3 regions of the Massilia jejuensis genome follow, and region 1 is predicted to be linked to each of the others. Evidence: predicted binding sites of a transcription regulator. Region 1 holds the regulator's gene; each other region holds the start of a gene.
What was found. Region 1 encodes sigma-54, which starts transcription at its own class of promoters, with help from an activator protein. Its sites were predicted from a motif close to TGGCANGNAANCTGCTTT; they were not measured.
Positions count from the first base shown of each region.

Region 2: ACFPOU_RS01655 (ANTAR domain-containing response regulator) is a predicted target of sigma-54. The motif match lies at 2,981-2,998, and genes of this name have one in related genera.
Region 3: prpB (methylisocitrate lyase) is a predicted target of sigma-54. The motif match lies at 1,785-1,802, and genes of this name have one in related genera.

Region 1 is NZ_JBHSMS010000081.1:15,288-19,750, forward strand. It holds gene lptA (lipopolysaccharide transport periplasmic protein LptA) at 1-21, shown strand, start outside; gene lptB (LPS export ABC transporter ATP-binding protein) at 21-782, shown strand; gene ACFPOU_RS23040 (RNA polymerase factor sigma-54) at 809-2,278, shown strand; gene hpf (ribosome hibernation-promoting factor, HPF/YfiA family) at 2,341-2,700, shown strand; gene ACFPOU_RS23050 (enoyl-CoA hydratase/isomerase family protein) at 2,828-3,913, shown strand; gene rapZ (RNase adapter RapZ) at 3,947-4,463, opposite strand, start outside.
Region 2 is NZ_JBHSMS010000006.1:48,234-52,696, forward strand. It holds gene ACFPOU_RS01645 (hypothetical protein) at 1-354, opposite strand, end outside; gene ACFPOU_RS01650 (S9 family peptidase) at 484-2,847, opposite strand; gene ACFPOU_RS01655 (ANTAR domain-containing response regulator) at 3,008-3,643, shown strand; gene ACFPOU_RS01660 (MFS transporter) at 4,040-4,463, shown strand, end outside.
Region 3 is NZ_JBHSMS010000040.1:272,018-276,480, reverse strand. It holds gene prpC (bifunctional 2-methylcitrate synthase/citrate synthase) at 1-831, opposite strand, end outside; gene prpB (methylisocitrate lyase) at 862-1,746, opposite strand; gene prpR (propionate catabolism operon regulatory protein PrpR) at 1,947-3,548, shown strand; gene ACFPOU_RS14295 (pyridoxal-phosphate dependent enzyme) at 3,811-4,463, shown strand, end outside.

The DNA.
Region 1 (4,463 bases):
ACGCCGGCGGGAAAGCCATGATGAAGGATGGTCGAGACAGCCGCAGCACCCTGGTCGTTCGGGGACTGCAGAAAAGCTATGGCAAGCGACTGGTCGTGCGCGACGTCTCGCTCGAAGTCGGTTGCGGCGAGGTCGTGGGCCTGCTCGGTCCGAACGGCGCCGGCAAGACGACGTCGTTCTACATGATCGTCGGCCTGGTGCCGTCGGACGCCGGCACCATCGAGATCAACGGCGCCGACATCTCGCGCCTGCCGATCCACCGGCGCGCGGTGATGGGCCTGTCCTACCTGCCGCAGGAAGCGTCGGTGTTTCGCAAGCTGACGGTGGAAGACAATATCCGCGCCGTGCTGGAACTGCAGCACGACGAGAACGGCCGCGCCCTGGGCAGGGACGCCATCGACGCGCGGCTCGATTCGCTGCTGGGCGAGCTGCAGATCGAGAAGCTGCGCGAAAATCCCGCGCTGTCGCTCTCCGGGGGCGAGCGCCGGCGCGTCGAGATCGCGCGCGCGCTGGCGACCAATCCGCGCTTCGTGCTGCTGGACGAGCCGTTTGCCGGCGTCGACCCGATCGCCGTGATCGAGATCCAGCGCATCGTGCGCTTCCTGAAGGAGCGCGGCATCGGCGTGCTGATCACCGACCACAACGTGCGCGAGACGCTCGGCATCTGCGACCGCGCGTATATCATCAACCAGGGTGCGGTACTGGCGTCGGGCCGTCCCGACGACATCATCGCCGACGAGTCGGTACGACGCGTCTACCTGGGCGAACATTTCCGGATGTAGCAAAGAACGGTACAACAAGCGTCGACATGAAACAATCCCTGCAACTTCGGACTTCACAGCACCTGGCACTCACGCCGCAGCTTCAACAGTCGATCCGCCTGCTGCAGCTGTCGACGCTCGAGCTGCACCAGGAAATCGAGCAAATCCTGTCCGACAATCCCCTGCTCGAGCGGCTCGACGATCCGCTCGACCACTCGGTGCGCCTGCTGGCCGACGGCGCCATCAACGACGCGCCGCCCCAGCAAGCCGAGGCCCCGGCGCCGGCCGGCGAAGAGGGGGCGCCGGCACCCGAGGCGGCCGGCGAGTTCGAAGGCGGCGAGGTCGAACGCAGCGAGCCCGATGGCGACTGGGGCGAGGGCGGACGCGCCTCCGGCACCGACGGCGACGACGACGGCCGCCCGCAGCTGGGCGCCATAGGCGTGACGCTGCGCGAGCACCTGTCCGAGCAGATTCGCGTGACCGGCGTGACCGAGCGCGATCGCGCGCTGGCCGAGCTGGTGATCGACGCCATCGACGACAACGGCTACCTGGAGGAGCCGCTCGACGAGATCCACGCGCGCCTGCCCGGCGAGCTCGAAGTCGAGATGGACGAGCTGCGCTGCGCGCTGGCGCTGGTGCAAAGCCTCGATCCGTCGGGCGTCGGCGCGCGCAGCGCTTCCGAATGCCTGGCGCTGCAGATCCGCGGCATGCCGGGCGTGCCGCTGGTGACGCGGCGCATGGCCTTGAAGATCGTCGAGGGCTACCTGACCTGGTTCGCGCAGCGCGAATTCACCAAGCTCAAGAAAGCGCTCGACTGCGACGACGAAGACCTGCGCGAGGCGCAGGCCGTGATCCGCCAGTGCAATCCCCATCCGGGCGCGGCCTTTGCGTCGAGCGTGTCCGACTTCGTCGTTCCGGACGTTATTGTCCGCAAATCGAAGGGCGGCTGGAGCGTCTCGCTGAACAACGAGGTGATGCCGCGCCTGCGCGTCAACAACGTCTACGCCAACCTGCTCAAGCAGGGAAAAGGCGAAGGCCAGATGAGCGCGCAGCTGCAGGAAGCGAAGTGGCTCATCAAGAACATGCGCCAGCGCTTCGACACGATCCTGCGTGTTTCACAGGCAATTGTGGAGCGCCAGCGCAACTTTTTCAGCCATGGCGCGGTTGCGATGCGTCCCCTTGTGCTTCGCGAGATTGCTGATACACTGGGTCTGCACGAGAGCACGATTTCTCGCGTGACAACTCAAAAATTCATGCTGACCCCGCACGGCATGTTTGAGCTGAAGTATTTCTTCGGAAGCCATGTCGCCACCGAAGCGGGGGGCGAGGCATCGTCGACGGCGATACGGGCGCTCATTGCGCAGCTGACAGGAGCAGAAGACCCAAAGAACCCTTTATCCGATAGCAAGATCGCGGAAATGCTCGGTGAACAAGGCATGGTCATTGCGCGCCGGACGGTTGCAAAATACCGCGAAGCACTCAAGATACCTCCCGTCAGTCTCCGCAAATCCTTGTAACAGCGGCACCCACGCGTCCCAAGCGCGTCAGCGGCGTCCGCGCATTTATCTAAGGAGTGTGTATGAATCTCACCATCAGTGGCCACCACCTCGACGTCACCCCCGCCATTCGAGAATACGTACAGAACAAGCTGGAACGCATCACCCGCCATTTCGATCAAGTCATCGATTCCCACGTGATCCTCGCGATCGACAACCTCACCGAAAAAGACAAACGTCAGAAAGCCGAGATCAACTTGCGATTGTCCGGCAAGACCGTGCACGTGGAGAGCGTGGCCCAAGATTTGTACGCCGCGATCGACCTGTTGATGGACAGGCTGGACCGCCAGGTCATGAAATACAAGACGATCCTCCAGGATCATGGCCGCGAGGCGCTCAAGCGCCGGCCTGAAGGCGGAGAAGCTGCCGCCGCCGCGATGTAGTCGGCCAGCATCGAGCACCGTCTGAACGAGGGCGCCGAGGGGCGCCCTTTTCAATGGGCGTGCGCGCATGCGCCCGCGCGGCGCGCGCTTCGGTAAAATGCATGTTTTTCCGATCAGCCCAGCCACCATGACCGACCATGTCCTGACCCGCGTTGCCAACGGCACCGGTGTGATTACCCTCGATCGTCCGAAAGCCCTGAACTCCCTGTCGCTGCCGATGGTGCGGCGCCTGACCGACATCCTGCTGGCCTGGCGCGACGATGCCGGCGTCGCGGCGGTGGTCCTGACCAGCAGCAGCGAAAAAGCCCTGTGCGCCGGCGGCGACATCCGCTTCTTCCATGAGGCGGGCCATGCCACCCCGATGGCCGGCAGCGCGCTGCTCGAGGATTTCTTTACCGAGGAATACGCGCTCAACTACCTGATTCATTTCTATCCGAAGCCGTATATCGCGCTCATGGACGGCGTGGTGATGGGCGGCGGCATGGGCATAGCCCAGGGCGGCCCCGGAACCGGCCTGCGCATCGTCACCGAGCGCACGAAAATGGCCATGCCGGAAGTGAACATCGGCCTGTTCCCGGACGTCGGCGGCAGCCATTTCCTGTCGCATGCGCCGGGCCGGCTGGGCAACTACCTGGGCCTGACCGGCCTGACGATCGGCGCGGCCGACGCCCTGTATGCGGACCTGGCCGACGTATTCGTCCCGGGCGCGCAGCTGGGTGCATTGCACGCGCTGGTCGAGACCACGCCGGGCGCGCAGCTGGCCGACGCGATCCGCCGCTTCGGCGCACGCTTCGCCGCCGATGCCGGCGACAGCGTCCTGCGGGCGCAGCGCGCGGCGATCGACCTGCACTTCGGCGCCGGTTCGGTGGCGGCGATCATGGCTTCGCTGGAGGGTGAGGACAGCGCCTTCGCGCAGAAAGCCCTGGGCGCGATGCGCCAGCGTTCACCGCTGATGATGTGCGTGACGCACGAGATGCTGGTGCGCGGCGCCTCGATGCAGGTAGCCGACTGCCTGCGCATGGAGCGTTCGCTGGTGCGCCGCAACTTCGAGCATGGCGAAGTGCTCGAAGGCGTGCGCGCGCTGGTGATCGACAAGGACAATGCGCCCCGGTGGAATCCCGCGACCTTGCAGGAAGTGAAGCCGGAGATGGTGGAAGCGTTCTTCGCGCCGGCGTGGCCGGCGCACGCGCATCCGCTGCGGCACCTCGATTGACGGCCGGTCGCGCGCTCGGGGCAGCCCGCGCGCTTACGACTGCTCGCGATGCCGCAGCACCACCCGCTCGGTCTCGTTGAAATACGCCGCCAGACGCTCGGCCATGTAAACCGAGCGGTGCTGGCCGCCGGTACAGCCCACGGCCACCGTCAGGTAGCTGCGGTTGTCGGTCTTGAACGAGGGCAGCCACTTTTCCACGAACTTGCAGATATCGTGCAGCATCTCGGTGGCGCTCGGCTGGGCATCGAGGAAGGCGATCACGGGCGCGTCCTTGCCCGTCAGCGGGCGCAGGGACAGGTCGTAATACGGATTCGGGATGGCGCGCACGTCGAAGACGAAGTCGGCGTCGAGCGGTACGCCGACCTTGAAGGCGAAGGATTCGAAGAACAGCGTCAGCGGCGCGTGCTGGACTTCGGCCAGTTCCTTGATCCAGGCGCGCAGCTTGTTCGCCGACGCTTCCGAGGTGTCGATCACATGCCCGAGCTGCTCGATCGCGGCCAGGCGCTCGCGCTCTTCGGCGATGCACTCGATCAGGGTGCGGCGCGAGGCC
Region 2 (4,463 bases), on a different contig from region 1:
CAGGTCGCCCGGCGCGAACACCTGGCCGAAGCTCAGCGGGACGTCCGACTGGTCGGCACGCCCGGTGCCCTGGACGACCACGCCGGTAATGCCGCCGGCGGGAATGGCGAAGGCCCGCGCGGGTGCGGGCGCCTCGGGCCGTTCGCGCTCGGGTGCGTGCTTGGCCGCGTCCTTGCGCGGGCGTGCCTTGTCCGCCGGCTCCTTGTGCGCGGCCTTGTCGTCTTCCTGCGGCGCGTTTGCGCCATGGCGCGATTCCAGGACGCGGCTGGCATCGAGCCTGCCGGTGCTGGGCAGGCCGACGAAGTCCGGCTGGGGTTCGTGGGCGTGGACGCCGCAGGCGAGGGCGCTCAGCAAGCTGGCAAGGCAGAGACGAAACGGCGGGCGCGCAGGAGTCATGAGGACCGATGGAAAACGAAAAGAGACTGAACAGTAAAACAAAAGGCGCCCCGCGGGGCGCCCGCTTGTCCGCGGCGGGTGCGCCAACTACTGCTTGAGCGTGCGCTCGAACAGCTTGTAGATGCGGCGGTACTGGTCGAACCAGCTTTCCGGCTGGGTATAGGCGTGGCGTTCGAGCGGGTAGCTCGCCAGCTCCCAGTTATCCTTCTTCAGTTCGATCAGGCGCTGCGCCATGCGCACCGAATCCTGGTAGAAGACATTGTCGTCCACCATGCCGTGCGCGATCAGCAGGTTCCCCTGCAGCTTGTCGGCGTACTCGATCGGCGACGAGATCTTGTAGGCGCGCGGATCGAGGTCGGGCGTGTTCAGGATGTTGGCCGTGTAATCGTGGTTGTAGGTGGTCCAGTCGGTGACCGGGCGCAGGGCCGCGCCGGACTTGAACACTTCCGGCGCGCGCATCAGGGCCATGAAGGTCATGAAGCCGCCATAGCTGCCGCCGTAGATGCCGACGTTGGCCGCATCGCCCTGGTGATTGGCCACCATGTACTTCACGCCGTCCTGGTAGTCCACCAGTTCCGGGTGGCCCATCTGGCGGTAGATCGCGGTGCGCCAGTTGCGGCCGTAGCCTTTCGAGGCGCGGTAGTCCATGTCGAGCACGACATAACCCTTCTCGACCAGCAGGTTGTGGAACATCTGCTCGCGGAAGTAGACCGGGAAGCGCCTGGTCGTGTTCTGCAGGTAGCCGGCGCCGTGCACGAACATCACGACCGGGTATTTTTTACCCGGCTCCATTTTCGCGGGGCGGTACAGCTTGGACCAGACCGGATCGCCGCCGTCGCTCGACGGCACGGCCACGTATTCGGGCTCGATCCATTCGCGCGCCTTGTACTCGGCATTGCGGGTATCGGTCAGCTTGACGGCGGTGCCGCCGGAGACGGGCACGGTGGCCAGCTGGGCCGGCATGTAGCTCGACGAGTAATGCACCAGCAGCTTGCGGCTGTCCGGCGACAGCGCGAAGCGCTCGACGCCTTCCAGGCTCGTCACTTCGCGCGTGGCGCCATCCTGCGCGTTCACGGCGCACACCTCGTAGATGCCCGGGTTCTTGCGGTTGCAGAGCATGTAGGCGGTGCCGCCGTCGAAGCTCCACTGGATGTCGCCGGCTTCCCATTTGCCGCCCGTGAGCGCGCGCGCGCGGCCGTCCGGGCCTTGCGTGTACAGGTGCGCGTAGCCGCTTTCCTCCGACACGTACCAGAGCGTGCGGTTGTCGGGCAGCCAGCCGAAGTCGCTGTTGTCGAAGTTGACCCAGGCTTCGTCCGAGAGGCGGTGCCGCGGCTGCAGCTTCGCCGCTGCCAGGTCGATGGCGGCGATCCAGCGGTCCTTGTTGTCGACCGCGCGCAGCATGACGGCGGCCTGCTTGCCGTCCAGGCTCCAGCGCACCGCGTCGGCGCCGTCGGCGATGCGCAGCGGGCGGTTGCCCTTCAAGGGATCGAGCCTGGCCTCGAGGCGCAGCTTGGCCAAGGGGTCGACGGCGATGCCGGGCAGGGTGTCGAAGGACAGGTCCTGCACGCGGCTGGAAGCCAGGTCGATCAGTTTCAGGGCGTGCGGCGCCGGGTTGGCACGCCCGACGCGGGTGCGCTGGTCGTCCATCTCCTCGTAGCCCGATTCGGTCACGTAGCGCGGCATCTTGCCGACCCGGCCCTTCGCGGCATCCTTGGCGGCGGTGACGACCACCAGCCAGCGTCCGTCCGGCGACAGGGCGCTGCCTTCGATCGCGACCTTGTCGCCCAGGTAGAGCGGACCCGGCGCGCGCGTGGCGTCGAAGCGGCGCTCCTCCTCGGCGCGGGCTCTGGCGGCGTCGCGGTCGTCCCTGGCGCGCTTCAAGGTCGTGATCAGGCGCAGCTGCATGTCGCGCAGCGCGTCCGGGTCCTGGACCGCCGGGTCCTTGGCCGCGCGCGGCAGGGCGATGGGGGCTTGCAGGCGGCTGGCGCGGTCCCAGCTGAACCAGTCGTGGCCGACGCGGAACTGCACCGCGCGCTCGTCGCTGGAGAATTGCGGATCCTCGGCTTTCACCCCGCGCGTGACCTGGACCAGTGTGCCGCTTTTCAGGTCGCGCTCGAACAGGTCGCCATTGCGCACCATGATGGTGCGTTTGCGTGCGCGGTCATAGACCACGGTCGGGCTGTCGAGCCTGGACAGCTCGGTATCGGCCACGCGCCGCGGACCGCCCTCGGCGGCGATAAAGGTGTCGCGCAGTTGCGAGCCGGGACGCTTTTGCATGAAGTACACATCCTTGCCGTTCCACCCCCACCATGCCGCTTCCGCCGGATTGCCGATCCAGTCCGGATGGGCCATGGCCTGGTCGAGGGTAATGGGCGTGGGCGCTGCCAGGGCCGGGAGCGCCAGGAGCGCACACAGCGCAGCAGCAAGGAAGGTCAGTGCAGGAAGTCGCATCGTCGAGGTGAACTGGGTGAGAGGGAAGGTTTTTCTGGCGATAAAAATGCGCTTGCATTCTAGCGCAGCCGTCATGCAACAGGGATATTGATACAAGAATCCAGGCTCCCGCCGCCGACGCTGCCCGCATCCATGGCCTGTTTCTTGCATGTTGCAGTGCATGACACGAGCCGATCCATCTTCCAGCCTGCGCATCGTCGTCGTCACCGGCGGCGACAAGCGGGCCGGCGACGCTGCCCTGGCCGCCCGGGCCTGCCGTAGCGCGGCGTTGCGCGCCGGCCTGCTCGAGTCCGGCCATGAGCTCGTCGCCTCGCTTCCTCCGGACATCTTCCTGGCCGAGCGCATCGCCCAGTTCCAGCCGGACCTGATCATCATCGACAGCGAGTCCGACGCGCGCGACGTGCTCGAGCACATCGTGAGCGCGACCCGCGGGACGCGGCGCCCGATCGTGCTCTTCACCGAGGACGACAGCGCCGCGACGATGGAAGCGGCGGTGGCGGCGGGCGTGTCGGCCTATGTCGTGGCGGGCCTGCGCGCCGAGCGTGTGCGTCCCGTGCTCGACGTGGCGCTGGCGCGCTTCAAGCACGAGCAGAAGCTGCTGGGCGAACTGGCCGACACGCGCCGCATGCTGGCCGAGCGCAAGGTGATCGAGCGCGCCAAGGGCGTGCTGATGAAACGCCACGGCCTGCTCGAAGAGGAAGCCTACGGCCGCCTGCGCAGCCTGGCGATGAACAAGAACATGAGACTGGCCGAGGTCGCGCAGCGCATCCTCGACGTCGAGGACTTGCTGGGCTAGGCGCGGCAGAAGGAGCCGCATGACAGGCCCGGTGGCGACCGGCGCCGACGGTGCGCACAGTGCGCAGGCGGGATCGTCCGCGATACATCGGCGCGATCCCGCGCGGCCTGCAACGCGCGGGCTGATGCGCCGGCCAATGCAGTGCGGCCTGCCGCATCATTCCAGCGCATTGTGCACTGCAATGTGGCGCCTCCCGGGCAACTCTCCCGCCAGCGGCCCCGCAGCGCCACTGGCACGGCTCTTGCAATCACTGGGGGCAGGATCAACGACGATCCCTTCAGTAAAAAACAATGTTGGTCCAATGCTGGACCGGCCTTTCGGACAACGGCGTCCGCCTCCCTGGGTGACCACCTCGGGACGCGGACGCCGTTTTGTTTTCCAAGAACGAGGGATACCATGGCCAGCAAAGCAAGCAGCATCACACTCACCGACTTCCATACGCCGCAGATGCGGGCGTTCCACCTGACCTGGGTCGCCTTCTTCATCTGCTTCTTCGCCTGGTTCGCCTGCGCGCCGCTGATGCCGGTCATCAAGGGCGAGTTCGGCCTGTCGGTGGCGCAGATCGCCAACATCAATATCGCCGCCGTCGCCATCACGATCCTGGTGCGCCTGATCGTCGGCCCGATGTGCGACCGCTACGGGCCGCGCAAGACCTACACGGCGCTGCTGGGCTTGGGCGCCATTCCCGTGCTCGGCGTCGCCTTTGCGCAGAGCTACGAAAGCTTTCTCCTGTTTCGCCTCGGGATCGGCGCGGTCGGCGCCAGCTTCGTCATCACCCAGTACCACACCTCGGTGATGTTCTCGTCCAGGGTCGTCGGCA
Region 3 (4,463 bases), on a different contig from region 1:
GCGCGGGTCGCTGATCGTGTAGACCGGATGGCCGAAGCCGATCACGACTTCCTTGTTGGCCACGCGGTTGCGGATGTCCGCTTCGGCTTCGTCGGCATTCTCGTAGCGTTTCTGGATCTCGAGCGCCACTTCGTTCGCGCCGCCGTGCTTCGGTCCGCGCAGCGCGCCGATCGCCCCGGTGATGGCCGAGTGCACGTCGGATCCGGTGCCGGCGATGACGCGCGCGGTGAAGGTCGAGGCGTTGAACTCGTGTTCGGCGTAGAGGATGAGCGAAGTGTGCATCGCACGGACCCACTCTTCTTTCGGCGCGTGGCCGTGCAGCAGGTGCAGGAAGTGGCCGCCGATCGAGTCGTCGTCGGTCTCGGTCTCGATGCGCTTGCCGTTATGGCTGAAGTGGTACCAGTAGAGCAGCATCGAGCCGAACGAGGCCATCAGGCGGTCGGCGATGTCGCGCGCGCCCGGCACGCTGTGGTCGTCCTTTTCCGGCAGCGCGCAGCCCAGGCTCGATACGCCGGTGCGCATCACGTCCATCGGGTGGCTGGCGGCCGGCAGCGCTTCGAGCGCCAGCTTGACCGCGTGCGGCAGGCCGCGCAGGGACTTGAGCTTGGCCTTGTAGCCCTTCAGTTCGCCCGTGTTGGGCAGTTTGCCGTGCACCAGCAGGTAGGCGATCTCTTCGAATTCGCAGGTGGTGGCCACGTCCAGGATGTCGTAGCCGCGGTAATGCAGGTCGTTGCCGGTCTTGCCGACCGAGCACAGGGCCGTGTTACCGGCGGCGACACCCGACAGGGCGACGGATTTTTTCGGCTTGAATGCTGGGGCTTGTTCGGTCATGTCGATCTCCAGTTCGATGTTTTAAATTCGTTATTTTTTCTGCGCGGCGAACAGTGCGTCCAGGTGCCGCTCGAAGTCGTGGTAGTTGATGCGGTCGTACAGCTCGGCGCGCGTCTGCATGGTGTCGACCACGGCTTGCTGGCTGCCGTCGCGGCGAATGGCAGTGTAGACGTTTTCGGCCGCCTTGTTCATGGCGCGGAAGGCCGACAGCGGATACAGCACCAGGCCCACGTCGGCCGTCTTCAGTTCGTCGACGGTAAACAGCGGCGTCGCGCCGAACTCGGTGATGTTGGCCAGGATCGGCACGCCGACCGCTTTCGCAAAGCGCGCGTACATGGCCAGGTCCGTCATCGCTTCGGGGAACACCATGTCGGCGCCGGCTTCGACGCAGGCGACCGCACGCTCGATGGCGGCGTCGATGCCTTCCACGGCCAGCGCGTCGGTGCGCGCCATGATCACGAAGTCCTCGTCGGTGCGGGCGTCGACGGCGGCCTTGATGCGGTCGACCATCTCTGCCTTCGAGACGATTTCCTTGCCCGGACGGTGGCCGCAGCGCTTGGCGCCGACCTGGTCTTCGATGTGGATGGCGGCGGCGCCGAACTTGATCATCGACTTGACGGTGCGCGCGACGTTGAAGGCGGACGAGCCGAAGCCGGTATCGACGTCGACCAGCAGCGGCAGGTCGCACACGTCGGTGATGCGCCGCACGTCGGTGAGCACGTCGTCCAGGTTCGAGATGCCCAGGTCCGGCAAGCCGAGCGAACCGGCGGCCACGCCGCCACCGGAGAGGTAGATGGCCTTGAAGCCGGCACGCTTGGCCAGCAGCGCGTGGTTGGCATTGATGGCGCCGACGACTTGCAGCGGCGATTCTTCCTGGACGGCTTTGCGGAACGCGGCGCCTGCGGATTGGATCATGGGGTCTCCTGGTAAAACGGCTAATGGATGGGGTTTATTTCGCAAGGAACGTGCCAGCACACGCATTCCTCTTGCACCGCGCAAAAACATCGTGGTTTCAAGCTCTTAGCGCCCAATCCACTGAACCACGCAACACCATCTTGTTTCAGATCCCGTTTCAAATGAAACACCTGGAACAGCCGTTGCAGTAGAATTGCAACATGCGCCCCCTCTCCCCCGCACCCCAGGATGTCGACAAGCCGGTCATCTGGACCGTCTCGGTGTCGCGCCTGGCCGCCCTGTTCCGCGACATCACGCTCGAGTACGACCACCTCGCCACCATCGAGCCGATCGACCTCGGCTTCGACGAGGCGGCGCGCCATATCCGCGAACGGATGGCCAACGAACGCTGCGACGTGGTGATCGCGGCCGGCTCGAACGGCGCCTACCTGCGCGGCCGGGTGTCGGCGCCGGTGATCGTCGCCAAAGCCAGCGGCTACGACGTGATGGGGGCGCTGGCGCGGGCGCGCAAGGTGTCCACGCGCATCGGCGTCATCAGCTACCAGCACCCGCTGCCGGAACTGGCCGAGTTCAGCGCCGCGTTCGGCCTGACGATTGCCCAGCGCAGCTATGTCACGCGCGAGGATGCGCGCGCGGCGATGGACGAGATGAAGGCGGCCGGCATCGAAGTCATCGTCGGCGCCGGCTTGATTACCGACCTGGCCGAGGAAGCGGGCCTGGCCGGCATCTTCCTGTATTCGGCCGCCTCGATCCGCCAGGCCTTCGACGATGCGCTCGAACTGGCGCGCCTGACCCACCTGGAAGCGAACCGCATCCGGCGCGGCCCGGCGAACGACACCCGGCGCGCCCGGCGCGGCCTGAACGACCTGCGGGGCGAGTCGGACGCCATGGAAAAGCTGCGCCAGACCGTGGTGCTGTATGCGCGCTCGCCGGCGACGGTGCTGATCCAGGGCGAGACCGGCAGCGGCAAGGAGCTTGTCGCGCAAGCGATCCACCGCGAGGGACCGCGCAGCCTGGGGCCGAACCGGCCCTTCGTGGCGGTCAATTGCGGCGCCATCGCCGAGTCGCTGCTGGAGTCCGAGCTCTTCGGCCATGAAGAAGGCGCGTTCACGGGTGCGCGCCGCGGCGGGCATGCGGGCCTGTTCGAGGCGGCCAACCGCGGCACCTTGTTCCTGGACGAAATCGGCGAAATGCCGCTCGGCCTGCAGACGCGCCTGCTGCGGGTACTGGAAGAGCGCGAAGTGATGCGCGTGGGCGGCACGCGGCCGGTGCCGATCGACGTGCGCGTGGTCAGCGCGACCCATTGCGACCTGGAGGCGCGCGTGCGCGAAGGCCGCTTCCGGTCCGACCTGTTCTACCGGCTGGCGGTGCTGCGCCTGCCCTTGCCGCCGCTGCGCGCGCGCCTGGACGACATCGTGCCGCTGGCCGAGTGGTCCTTGAAACAGTCGCTGGCCGCACTGGGCGCGCGGCCGCATCCGAACCTGCATGCCGAAGTCCGGGCCTGCGCGCCCCTGCTCACCGGCCATGTCTGGCCAGGCAACGTGCGCGAGCTGCGCAACCTGATGGAGCGCCTGGCGCTGTTCCTGGCGGCCGAGCCGCTGCAGGCGCTGACGCCGAGCTTCCTGCTGGGGATTGCGCCGGAACTGGGCGCTGCGCGCGAAGTCGCGGCGCCGCCCGCGCCCGCGGCGGCGCAGGAAAGCGTCGCCGAGGTGATCGCCCGCTTCGGCGGCCAGCGCGACGCCGCCGCGCGCCATCTCGGCATCAGCCGTACGACGCTGTGGCGGCGGCTGAAGGCTGGTTAGCCGATAGCAACACCTTCAGGGCGCTGACGCACCTGCGTTTTCCGCCAGCTTGCACAACATTTCTCCGCGCCAAGGCGGCGCCCCGGCCGCCTGGAAGAAAGCGCGGTCACGATTCGTTTCAGTGCAAACCAGGACGGCGCGATCCGCCTTACCATGTCTTTTCACCACAGGCCGGGCGCCCTCTTGCGCCTGCTTATCCGCGTTCGCGGCGCCCACAAGGCGCCTCTCTGGAGGCAACATGCTACGCAATATGCAAGGCAACATGCAGCAAGCGTCCCAGGCAGCGATCTTCTCGCTCATCGGCAACACGCCGCTGGTGCAAGTCACCCGCATGGATACCGGTCCGTGCCAGCTGTTCCTGAAACTGGAATCGCAGAACCCCGGCGGCTCGATCAAGGACCGCATCGGCCGCGCCATGATCGAGCAGGCCGAACTCGACGGCAGCCTGCAGCCCGGCGGCACCGTGGTCGAGGCCACGGCCGGCAATACCGGCATCGGCCTGGCGCTGGTGGCCCGCATCAAGGGCTACCGCGTGGTGCTGGTCGTGCCCGACAAGATGGCGGCCGAAAAAATCCTGCACCTGAAAGCGCTCGGCGCCGAGATCCACCTGACCCGCTCCGATGTCGGCAAGGGCCACCCCGAGTACTACCGGGACGTCGCCGCCCGGCTGGCGCGCGAGATCCCCGGCGCCTGGTTCGCGGACCAGTTCAACAATCCCGCCAATCCGCGCGCCCACGAAACCACGACCGGCCCGGAAATCTGGGAGCAGGCCAGCCACGAACTCGATGCGATCGTGGTCGGCGTCGGCTCGGCGGGCACCCTTACCGGCCTGTCGCACTATTTCGCGCGCGTCCAGCCCGCGCTCGAATTCGTGCTGGCCGACCCCAAGGGTTCGATCCTGGCCGACTACGTCAA